Linked DNA regions of Fodinicola acaciae. Each later gene encodes a partner of the first gene's protein in a complex. Links are inferred from orthologs where the notes say so. Each region holds a gene or a part of one and is shown in the gene's direction. Other genes may lie near its edges.

Region 1 (5,059 bases):
CCATCGGCGAGATGCAGCGTGCGCGCGTGCGCGTACAACGACGCCAGTTTGAAATCCTGGCTGACACCGGCCGCGCCATGTGCCTGGATGGCGCGGTCGATCACCCAGGTCGCCACCGACGGAGCGGCCACCTTGATCGCCTGGATCTCGGTGTGCGCGCCCTTGTTGCCGACGGTGTCCATCAGCCAGGCCGTCTTCAGTACGAGCAGGCGCAGCTGTTCGATGCGGATCCGCGCCTCGGCGATCCAGTCCTGCACAACGCCTTGCTCGGCGATCGGTTTGCCGAAGGCCACGCGGCTGCTGACCCGCTGGCACATCATCTCCAGCGCGCGCTCGGACATGCCGATCATCCGCATCGCGTGGTGGATGCGGCCGGGGCCGAGCCGCGCCTGCGCGATCGCGAAACCGTCACCTTCGCCGGAGACGATGTTGTCCATCGGCACGCGTACGTTGTCGAAGTCGATCTCGGCGTGGCCGCCGTGCGATCCGTCCGTGTAGCCGAAAACGTGCATGCCGCGCCTGATGTTCACGCCCGGCGTGTCCCTCGGCACCAGGATCATCGACTGCTGGCGGTGCCGGTGCGCGGCCGGGTCGGTCTTGCCCATGACGATGAAGATCTTGCAGCGCGGGCTCATCGCGCCGGACGACCACCACTTGCGGCCGTTGATCACGTACTCGTCGCCGTCGCGTTCGATCCGCGTACTGATGTTGCTGGCGTCGGAGGAGGCGACGTCGGGCTCGGTCATGCAGAAGGCCGAGCGGATGTCGCCGTCCAGCAACGGCCGCAGCCACTGCTCTTTCTGCGCCGGCGTACCGAACATGCTCAGCACTTCCATGTTGCCGGTGTCGGGCGCTGCGCAGTTGAGTGCGGCCGGCGCCAGCTCCGGGCTGCGACCGGTGATCTCGGCCAGGGGGGCGTACTGGAGGTTGGTCAGTCCGGCGCCGCCGTGCTCACCGGGGAGGAAGAAGTTCCACAGGCCGCGGCTGCGCGCCTCCTGCTTGAGCTCGTCGATGACCGGTGGCTGTTCCCACGGATTGTCCCGTTTCTCCAGCTGCTCCTCGATGATCGGCTCGGCCGGATAGACGTGCGAGTCCATGAACTCGTTCAGCCGGCCGCGCAGCTCCTCGGTACGTGCGTCGAACGCGAAATCCATCGGTGCTCCTGTCGATGCTCATCGGTGGGCTCATCGGTGGGCTCATCGTCTGGGCTGCCGTCGTCCGGAGCATACCGACCAGTCGGTCCAGGCCAAAGGGTCGTGAGGTCGCATGGCCACCATGCGTGCACTGGACGCACGCATGGTGGCCATGCGACCCTCCCGTACGCAAGTCACGCCTCGTACGCATAAGTGCTGGTCGGCGACGATCGCTGGACACATGTACGAGGCCGGGATCAAACTGTCGGACCCCCCGGTTACATTGGTGCGGGGGACTTCTCGTCTCTGCACAGTCTTCAGTCCTAACGACGAGAGAGCGGACACACCGCGGTGGCCGACCAGCAGCAGCTCAGTGTTCATGGCGCGCGTGAGCACAACCTCAAGAACGTCAGCGTGGACCTGCCAAGGGACGCGCTGATCGTCTTCACCGGCCTGTCCGGGTCGGGGAAGTCCAGCCTGGCCTTCGACACGATTTTCGCCGAAGGCCAGCGGCGTTATGTCGAGTCGCTGTCGTCGTACGCGCGGCAGTTCCTCGGTCAGATGGACAAGCCGGACGTCGACTTCATCGAGGGCCTGTCGCCGGCGGTGTCGATCGACCAGAAGTCGACCAACCGCAACCCGCGGTCCACGGTCGGCACCATCACCGAGGTCTATGACTATCTCCGGCTGCTGTTCGCGCGCGCCGGCGAGCCGCACTGTCCGACCTGTGGCGAGCTGATCAGCAAGCAGACGCCGCAGCAGATCGTCGACCAGATCCTGGCCGGGGAGGAGGGCGCGCGGTTCCAGGTGCTGGCCCCGGTCGTACGTGCGCGTAAAGGCGAATATCTCGACCTGTTCTCCAGCCTGCAGACGCAGGGTTTCTCGCGCGCCAGGGTCGACGGAGTGGTGCACCAGCTGACCGAGCCGCCAAAACTGAAGAAGCAGGTCAAGCACACCATCGAGGTGGTGGTCGACCGGCTCGCGGTGAAGTCGAGCTCGAAGCGGCGGCTGACCGACTCGGTGGAGACCGCGCTGCGGCTGGCCAACGGCATCGTGATGATCGAGTTCGTCGACCTGGACGAGGACGACCCGACCCGCGAGCGGACGTATTCGGAGAAGCTGGCCTGCCCCAACAACCACCCGCTCGGCGTCGAGGAGCTGGAGCCGCGGTCGTTCTCCTTCAACGCGCCATACGGCGCCTGTCCGGAGTGCAGCGGCATCGGCACGCGCAAGGAGGTCGATCCCGAGCTGCTGGTGCCCGACCCCGAGCAGACCATCGAGGGTGGCGCGATCCAGCCGTGGGCCACCGGCCACAACATGGAGTATTTCAACCGTCTCCTGTCCGGCCTCGGCGACGCGCTCGACTTCGACCTGAAGACGCCGTGGCAGGAGCTGCCGGCGCAGGCCCAGAAGGCGATCCTGTACGGCCACGAGACGCAGGTGCACGTCCGCTATCGCAACCGCTACGGCCGCGAGCGGTCATACTGGGCCAGTTTCGAAGGTGTCGTGCCGTTCATCGAGCGGCGCCACCAGGAGACCGAGAGCGACTGGAGCAAGGAGCGCTACGAGGGTTACATGCGCGACGTGCCGTGTCCGGTCTGTAAGGGCGCACGGCTCAAGCCAGAGGTGCTCGCGGTGACGATCGACGGCCGCAACATCTCCGAGGTCTGCGCGATGTCGATCGACGAGTGCGCCGTTTTCCTCCGCTCCGTCAAGCTCAACCGGCGGCAGAAGCAGATCGCCGAGCGGGTGCTCAAGGAGATTCACGAGCGGCTGCAGTTCCTGCTCGACGTGGGCCTGGATTATCTGTCGCTGGACCGACCGGCCGGCACGCTGTCCGGCGGTGAGGCGCAGCGGATCCGGCTGGCCACCCAGATCGGTTCTGGCCTGGTCGGCGTCCTGTACGTGCTTGACGAGCCCTCGATCGGCCTGCACCAGCGCGACAACCGCCGGCTCATCGACACGCTCGTACGGTTGAAAAACCTCGGCAACACGCTGATCGTCGTCGAGCACGACGAAGACACCATCCGGACGGCCGACTGGGTCGTGGACATCGGTCCGGGTGCCGGCGAGCACGGCGGCCACGTGGTCGTGTCGGGTTCGGTGAAGGATCTGCTGTCCAGCAAGGAATCGCTGACCGGCGCTTATCTGTCCGGGCGCGCAGAGATCGCGGTGCCGCCGCTGCGCCGCGTGCCGGATCGCAACCGGACGCTGGTCGTGAAAGGCGCGCGCGAGCACAACCTCGGCGGCATCGACGTGGAGTTTCCGCTCGGTTGCTTCATCTCCGTCACCGGAGTGAGCGGTTCGGGCAAGTCGACGCTGGTCAACGACATCCTGTATTCGGTGCTGGCCAACACGATCAACGGTGCGCGGCTGGTGCCCGGCCGGCACACCAGGGTGACCGGTCTGTCCAATGTGGACAAGGTGGTCGGCGTCGACCAGTCGCCGATCGGGCGTACGCCGCGGTCCAACCCGGCGACGTACACCGGCGTCTTCGACAACATCCGCAAGCTGTTCGCCGAGACCACCGAGTCGAAGGTGCGCGGCTATGGTCCCGGCCGGTTTTCCTTCAACGTCAAGGGTGGCCGGTGCGAGGCGTGCACCGGTGACGGCACCATCAAGATCGAGATGAACTTCCTGCCGGACGTCTACGTGCCGTGCGAGGTCTGCCGCGGTGCGCGTTACAACCGCGAGACGCTGGAGGTGCATTTCAAAGGCAAGACCATCGCCGAAGTGCTGGAGATGCCGATCGAGGAGGCCGCCGAGTTCTTCTCCGCGGTGCCGGCGATCCGGCGCTATCTCAAGACCCTTGTCGACGTCGGCCTCGGTTACGTGCGGCTCGGCCAGCCGGCGCCGACCCTGTCCGGCGGCGAGGCGCAGCGCGTCAAACTGGCCTCTGAGCTGCAGAAACGCTCGACCGGACGGACCGTGTACGTGCTTGACGAGCCGACCACCGGCCTGCACTTCGAAGACGTACGCAAGCTGCTCGGCGTGCTCGACCGGCTGGTCGACGCCGGCAACACGGTGATCGTCATCGAGCACAACCTGGACATCATCAAGTCGTCCGACTGGGTCATCGACCTCGGTCCGGAGGGCGGTCGTAACGGCGGCACCGTGGTCGCCGAGGGCACGCCGGAGGAGGTGTCCGAGGTGCCGGAGAGCCACACTGGCCGGTTCCTGCAGCATGTGCTCGACCCGGCGCCGGCGCCGGGCCGCAAGGCGGTCACCGCGGCACGGCAGCCGAAGGCACGTACGGTCACCGCCGCAGCCCCGAAGAAGACCGCCAAGAAGGCCGCGCCGGCCCGAAAACGCCAACCCGCGAAGAAATAACCGCCGCGAAAGAACTGGTCCGCCTCCCGTTGCCGAGAGGCGGACCAGCCACCCTAGCAGTGGTAGTGCAACTGGACGTGTCCGATGTTCCAGTACCAGTCGGCGTTGAAGTGCCCGTAGCCATACCAGGCATACTGCAGGCTGCTGTCCGGCAGGTTCTTGGCGAACCGTGTCGGGTCGGGCGTGTCCGGATAGGTGTTGACGATGTTGCCCATGAACGCGCCGTTCTTGTCGAACACGTCGATCCACTGGATCCAGGCGTCGTGATCGTCGCTGCTCGTAACCGTTCCCCGGAAGTCCGCGGTGCCGTTCTCCCGGAAGGTCCAGGTCGCGCCGCCGAACATCGTGCAGTCACCGGAGTGAAGCTCGGGCAGCGTCCAGGTCCACTCGTTGACCGCCAGGCTCTTGGCGTTGGCCCGCATCACCTTGGCGCTGATGGACCGGTCGGCATGCGCGGCGGATGCCGGGCTGGCGAGCGTGAGACTTCCCGCCAGCACAGCCAAAAGTGCCACCGCAAGCGCGGACGCCCTGATGATTGTTCGTCGCAATGCATTGCCCCTCGTGAGATGGAAAGAGCGCCAATTCCGTCTTGGCGC
Region 2 (5,694 bases), on another replicon or contig:
GCCACCAGGAAACGCCGACCAACACCGAGCCGGCCACCGCGAGCGAGCCGGCGATCGTGTGCGCCATCGTGACCAGTGCGGTGTTGTTGGTGAGTACGGCCCAGATGCTGGTCATCCGCACCTGTCCAGCGACGAACTCCACGCCGACCGGATGCTGCATCCACGAGTTGGCGCACAGAATGAAATACGCCGAGGCGACCGAGCCGAGCACCGCCGTCCACAGACACGCGAGCCGTACCCGCTCGGACAACCGCCCGGCGCCGAAGATCCACAGGCCGAGGAAGGTCGACTCCAGGAAGAACGCCAGCAACGCCTCCATCGCCAACGGCGCACCGAACACGTCGCCGACGAACCGGCTGTATTCGCTCCAGGCCAGGCCAAACTGGAACTCCTGCACCAGCCCGGTCACCACTCCCATGGCGAAGTTGACCAGGAAGATCTTCGACCAGAACGCCACCATCAGCCGGTAGTGGTCCTTGCCGGTGCGCAGGTAGGCGGTCTGCATCGTGGCCACCACCAGCCCGAGGCCGATGGTCAGCGGCACCATCAGGAAGTGGTAGACGGTCGTGATCCCGAACTGCCAGCGCGCGATGTCGATCGCATCCATGTGCCGACCTCCTCGTCCTTCTACAAAGCGTAGAACCACATCTTCTACGATCGGTAGAACTTGCCCGGAGGCGCTGGTCACACCCGCTCATGCGGGCTAAATGTCCGATTCTGAAAACGATCATGGAGATCTCGTGGCATGACAACGATGGAACGGCGCGAGACCTCCATGATCGTTTAGCGAACCGGACATTTCGCCCCCGGTTGTGGGACGGGTTGCTTCCAGAACGGGGGCTGGCTTGCTCGTTCTCCCCGTCGGCGGGCGCAGCCAACCAACCACCCACCCAACGCGACGAGGGTGAGCCCCGCGCCCATCTCGACGGCAGCCCATCTCGACGGCAGCCCTCGCACCGACCGCACCACAGACGCCGCAGGGAGTCCCTGCGGCCATCCGCTCGACGGCGGGAATGTCGTACGGACTGGGTAGGCTCTTGGTCATCACCCCCTGTCGACCGCGGCCGGGGGCCTTTGTGCGTGCCAATGTGGAGGCGGGAAATCCATGGCCGGATCGCTCACCGGCGTCCTCGACGCGCTGCTCACCGAAGGAGCGCTGGCCGAGGCCGTCCAGGCGGCCGAGAACAAGACCACCGAGGTGTCGCTGACCGCGCCGGCGGTCGCGGCACCGTACGCGATCGCCGCGTTGGCGGCGACCAACGACCGTAACGGCGCTGGCAAGCCGGTGCTCGCCGTCACCGCGACCGGCCGCGAGGCCGACGACCTGGCCGCCGCGCTCGGCGAGCTGCTGCCGGCCGACCAGGTCGTCTCGTATCCGGCCTGGGAGACGCTGCCGCACGAGCGGCTGTCGCCGCGCGCCGACACCATCGGCCGCCGGCTGGCGGTGCTGCGCCGCCTCAAGCATCCGAGCCACGACGATCCGACGACCGGGCCGATCAGCGTCGTCTGCGCGCCGATCCTCTCAGTGCTGCAGCCGCAGCCGGCCGGCCTTGCCGACCTGATGCCGGTGCAGCTGCGCCAGGGCGAGGAGGCCGACCTCGAGGACGTCGTCGAGCGGCTGTCCGCGATCGCGTACGCGCGCGTCGATCTGGTCGGCAAGCGTGGCGAGTTCGCCGTGCGCGGCGGCATCCTCGACGTGTTTCCGCCGACCGAGGAGCACCCCATCCGGGTCGAGTTCTGGGGTGACGAGGTCGAGGAGATCCGTTACTTCGCGGTCGCCGACCAGCGAAGCCTGGAGGTCGCGACGCACGGCCTGTGGGCTCCGCCGTGTCGCGAGCTGCTGCTGACGCCGGAGGTACGCGCGAAGGCCGCCGAGCTGGCGCAGGAGCATCCGGCGCTGGCCGAGATGCTCGACAAGGTGGCAGAAGGCATCCCGGTCGACGGCATGGAGTCGCTGACACCGGCGCTGATCGGCTCGGACAACCTCCGGCTCGTGTTGCACGAGATGCCGGCCGACACACACGTCGTGCTGGTCGAGCCGGAGCGCATCCGGCGCCGCGCGCGCGACCTGGTGGCGACCAGCGAGGAGTTCCTGCAGGCGTCCTGGGCCGCCGCGGCGACCGGGGGAGAGGCGCCGATCGACCTCGGCGCGGCCGCCTTCCACAACCTCCAGGACGTACGCGCGACGGCGATCCAGCTCGGCATGCCGTGGTGGTCGGTCAGCCCGTTCGCCGAGGCGCCGACCGAGGTCAAGACCGACGACCTCGATGACGACGACGCGTACGACGTCGCGATCCCGACGATCGCCGACATCGATGACACGGCGACGGTGTTGACGCTGCCGACGCATCCGGTCGAGCCGTATCACGGCGAGATCGAGCGCGCGGTCGCCGACATCCACGGCCGCTCCACCGACGGCTGGCGGCAGGTGCTCGTCTTCCCCGGTCACGGTCCGGCCAAGCGCGCGGTCGAGGTGCTCGGCGAGCAGGAGATCGGCGCCAGGCTGGTCGCCGCGATCACCGAGCCGCCGCGCGCCGGCGAGGTGCTGGTCACCACCGGCGCGATCGACCGCGGCATGCTCGACGACCAGGTCAGGCTGGCCGTCCTCGGCGAGGCCGACCTGACCGGCGCGCGGACCGGCACCGCCAGCCGCACCAACCGGATGCCGTCGCGCCGCCGCAACGCGGTCGATCTTTTGCAGCTGCAGCCGGGCGATTACGTCGTACACGAGCAGCACGGCGTCGGTCGATACGTCGAGATGATCCGCCGGACGATCGGCGGCGCCGAGCGCGAATACCTGGTGTTGGAGTACGCGCCGAGCAAGCGCGGCCAGCCCGGCGACCGGCTGTTCATGCCGACCGACGCGCTCGATCAGCTGACCCGCTACGTCGGCGGCGAGGCGCCGAGCCTGCACCGGCTCGGCGGCGCCGACTGGCAGAAAGCCAAGGGACGAGCGCGAAAAGCGGTCAAGGAGATCGCCGCCGAGCTGATCCGGCTGTACGCGGCGCGCACGGCCACCGAGGGGCACGCGTTCGCGCCCGACACCCCGTGGCAGCGCGAGCTGGAAGACGCCTTTCCGTACGCGGAAACTCCCGACCAGCTGGCCGCCATCGAGGAAGTCAAGGCGGACATGGAAAAGCCATTCCCGATGGACCGCGTCATCTGCGGCGACGTCGGCTATGGCAAGACCGAGATTGCCGTACGCGCCGCGTTCAAGGCCGTGCAGGACGGAAAACAGGTCGCGATCCTGGTGCCGACCACCCTGCTCGCCCGCCAGCACTTCGCCACGTTTTCCGAGCGGCTGGCGCAGTTTCCGGTGACCGTCAAGCAGCTTTCCCGTTTCCAGACCGACGCCGAGGCGCGCGAGGTGCTCGACGGGCTGGCCGACGGCAGCGTCGACATCGTCGTCGGCACGCACCGGCTGCTGCAGAACAGCACGCGCTTCAAGCACCTCGGACTGGCCATTGTGGACGAGGAGCAGCGTTTTGGCGTGGAACACAAGGAACATCTCAAGCAGATGCGCACGTCCATCGACGTGCTGACGCTTTCCGCGACGCCGATTCCGCGAACGCTGGAAATGAGCCTGACCGGCATCCGGGAGATGTCCACGATCCTCACGCCGCCGGAGGAGCGCCATCCGGTGCTGACCTACGTCGGCGCGTACGAGGACAAGCAGGTGGCCGCGGCGATCCGCCGCGAGCTGCTGCGCGACGGCCAGGTTTTCTATCTGCACAACAGGGTCGAGTCGATCGAGCGTGCCGCCGCGCGCGTACGCGAGCTGGTCCCGGAGGCCCGCGTCGCGGTCGCGCACGGCCAGATGCACGAGGACGTGCTCGAGCGGGTGATGGTCGGATTCTGGGAAAAGGAATTCGACGTGCTCGTCTCGACCACGATCGTCGAGTCGGGACTGGACATTCCCAATGCCAACACACTGGTGGTGGAGCGCGCCGACACCTTCGGCCTGAGCCAGCTGCACCAGATCCGCGGCCGGGTCGGCCGCAGCCGCGAGCGCGCGTACGCGTATTTCCTTTATCCACCGGAGAAACCGCTCACCGAGACGGCACACGACCGGCTCGCCACGATCGCGCAGAACACCGACCTGGGCGCCGGCATGGCGGTGGCGATGAAGGACCTGGAGATCCGCGGCGCCGGCAACCTGCTCGGCGGCGAGCAGTCCGGCCACGTCGCCAACATCGGCTTCGACCTGTACGTGCGGCTGGTCGGCGAGGCGGTCCAGGAGTTCAAGGGCGACAAGGAGGTCGAGCAGGCCGAGGTCAAGGTCGACCTGCCGGTGACCGCGCACCTGCCGCACGAGTACGTGCCGGCCGAGCGGCTGCGGATGGAGACCTATCGCAAGCTCGCGTCCGTACAGAGCGACGAGGAGCTGCAGGCGCTGCGCGAGGAGGTCGTCGACCGCTATGGACCGATGCCGGATCCGGTGCAGAACCTGTTCGCCGTCGCGGCGTTCCGGCAGCTGGCACGCGCCGCCGGTCTCACCGACGTTTCCGCGCAAGGCCGAACGATCCGATTCTCGCCGTGGCCGCTGCCGGAGTCCAAGGTGATGCGGTTGCAGCGGCTTTATCCGGGAACGGCGTACAAACAGACGGTCAACACCGTCTCGATCCCGCAGCCCACCACGGCACGAGTCGGTGGCACGCCGTTGCGTGACGTTGCTTTGCTGGACTGGGCCGCCAAGGTGCTGTCGGCGGTGACCGGGTAGAGACCTGCGGACCGGCACGAGTTGATCGATCGATATCGTTCGTCACGTATTTGTGCCAGCTCAGCGCGCGTCCCCCTCAGGGACGTGCGCGGGCTGGCTAGGCTGCCAGTCGAGGCTGAAAGTAAAGAACGACTGAACCGCAAGGGGGCTCGGAGAGACATGTCGACGCAGTATCCCGGCGGCGCTGGCCAGGGACACGGTGCGCCACCGCCGGGTTACCCGCCGCAGCCCGGTTATCCGGCACCGCCCGGACAGCCGGGTTACCCACCGCCACCACCTCCGGGTTACCCGCCGGCGCCGCAGCCGGGTTATCCACCGGTGCCAGGTCAGCCGGCGTACCCGCCACCACCGGGCCAGCCGGGTTATCCGCCGCCTGGACCGCCGCCGGGCCAGCCGGGTTATCCGCCGCCGCCTCCGGGCCAGCAGCCGTTCCCGCCGCCACCGCTGCCGGGACAGCCGCCACAGCCTGGCCAGCCGCAGCAGCAGCCGAAAGAGCCGCCGGCGCCGATCCCGCCAGGCGCGCCGCCTGGCAGCGGTGACCTCACCGACACGCTCCTGCGCAACGACTGGTGGGAGGACGGGATGCTGGCCGAGGCCGCCATCCCGGTCTACGACGTGCCGTTCGTCAGCGTCGGCGGTGGCATCGGCTCCTTCGTCACGGTCGACTACCTGCGGGTCGCCGGCGTGCCGACCAACCAGATGAAGGTGCTGACCAACCTCGACTTTCCGTGGCAGACCTACGAATACCTGACCCGCGTCTCGCAGATCCCGCGGCCGGAGCGGATCCGGTCGGACTCGGCGTCCCGGCCGGACAACATCTGGGGCTTCCCGTCGTACGCGCTGGAGGAGGCCTGGAAGGACAAGAGCCCGCGCGCGCTGTGGCAGGTGCTGGTCGAGCCGGTCTGGGACGACTTCTACACGCCGCGCGCCGGCATGGTCTTCGAGAACATGGAGCGCGAGTTCAAGCGGATCAA

What was found.
Region 2: the proteins of uvrA (region 1) and mfd are in contact, whole or in part, in a crystal structure (PDB 4DFC), measured with the Escherichia coli proteins. The link is inferred for Fodinicola acaciae from one-to-one orthologs.

The regions. Positions count from the first base shown.
Region 1 is NZ_WOTN01000001.1:1,624,245-1,629,303, reverse strand. Bases 1,100-4,663 are described here. They hold uvrA (excinuclease ABC subunit UvrA), read left to right. Parts: upstream 1,100-1,484; coding sequence 1,485-4,463; downstream 4,464-4,663. Other genes in these bases: GNX95_RS07625 (DUF6294 family protein), read right to left, coding at 4,517-4,663; GNX95_RS07635 (acyl-CoA dehydrogenase family protein), read right to left, coding at 1,100-1,154. In the rest of the region: more of GNX95_RS07635, read right to left, coding at 1-1,099; more of GNX95_RS07625, read right to left, coding at 4,664-4,960. UniProt on the Escherichia coli protein: The UvrABC repair system catalyzes the recognition and processing of DNA lesions. UvrA is an ATPase and a DNA-binding protein. A damage recognition complex composed of 2 UvrA and 2 UvrB subunits scans DNA for abnormalities.
Region 2 is NZ_WOTN01000003.1:1,259,353-1,265,046, reverse strand. What follows is about bases 722-4,920. They hold mfd (transcription-repair coupling factor), read left to right. Parts: upstream 722-1,105; coding sequence 1,106-4,720; downstream 4,721-4,920. Other genes in these bases: GNX95_RS32145 (hypothetical protein), read left to right, coding at 4,880-4,920. In the rest of the region: GNX95_RS32155 (cytochrome ubiquinol oxidase subunit I), read right to left, coding at 1-607; more of GNX95_RS32145, read left to right, coding at 4,921-5,694. UniProt on the Escherichia coli protein: Couples transcription and DNA repair by recognizing RNA polymerase (RNAP) stalled at DNA lesions. Mediates ATP-dependent release of RNAP and its truncated transcript from the DNA, and recruitment of nucleotide excision repair machinery to the damaged site.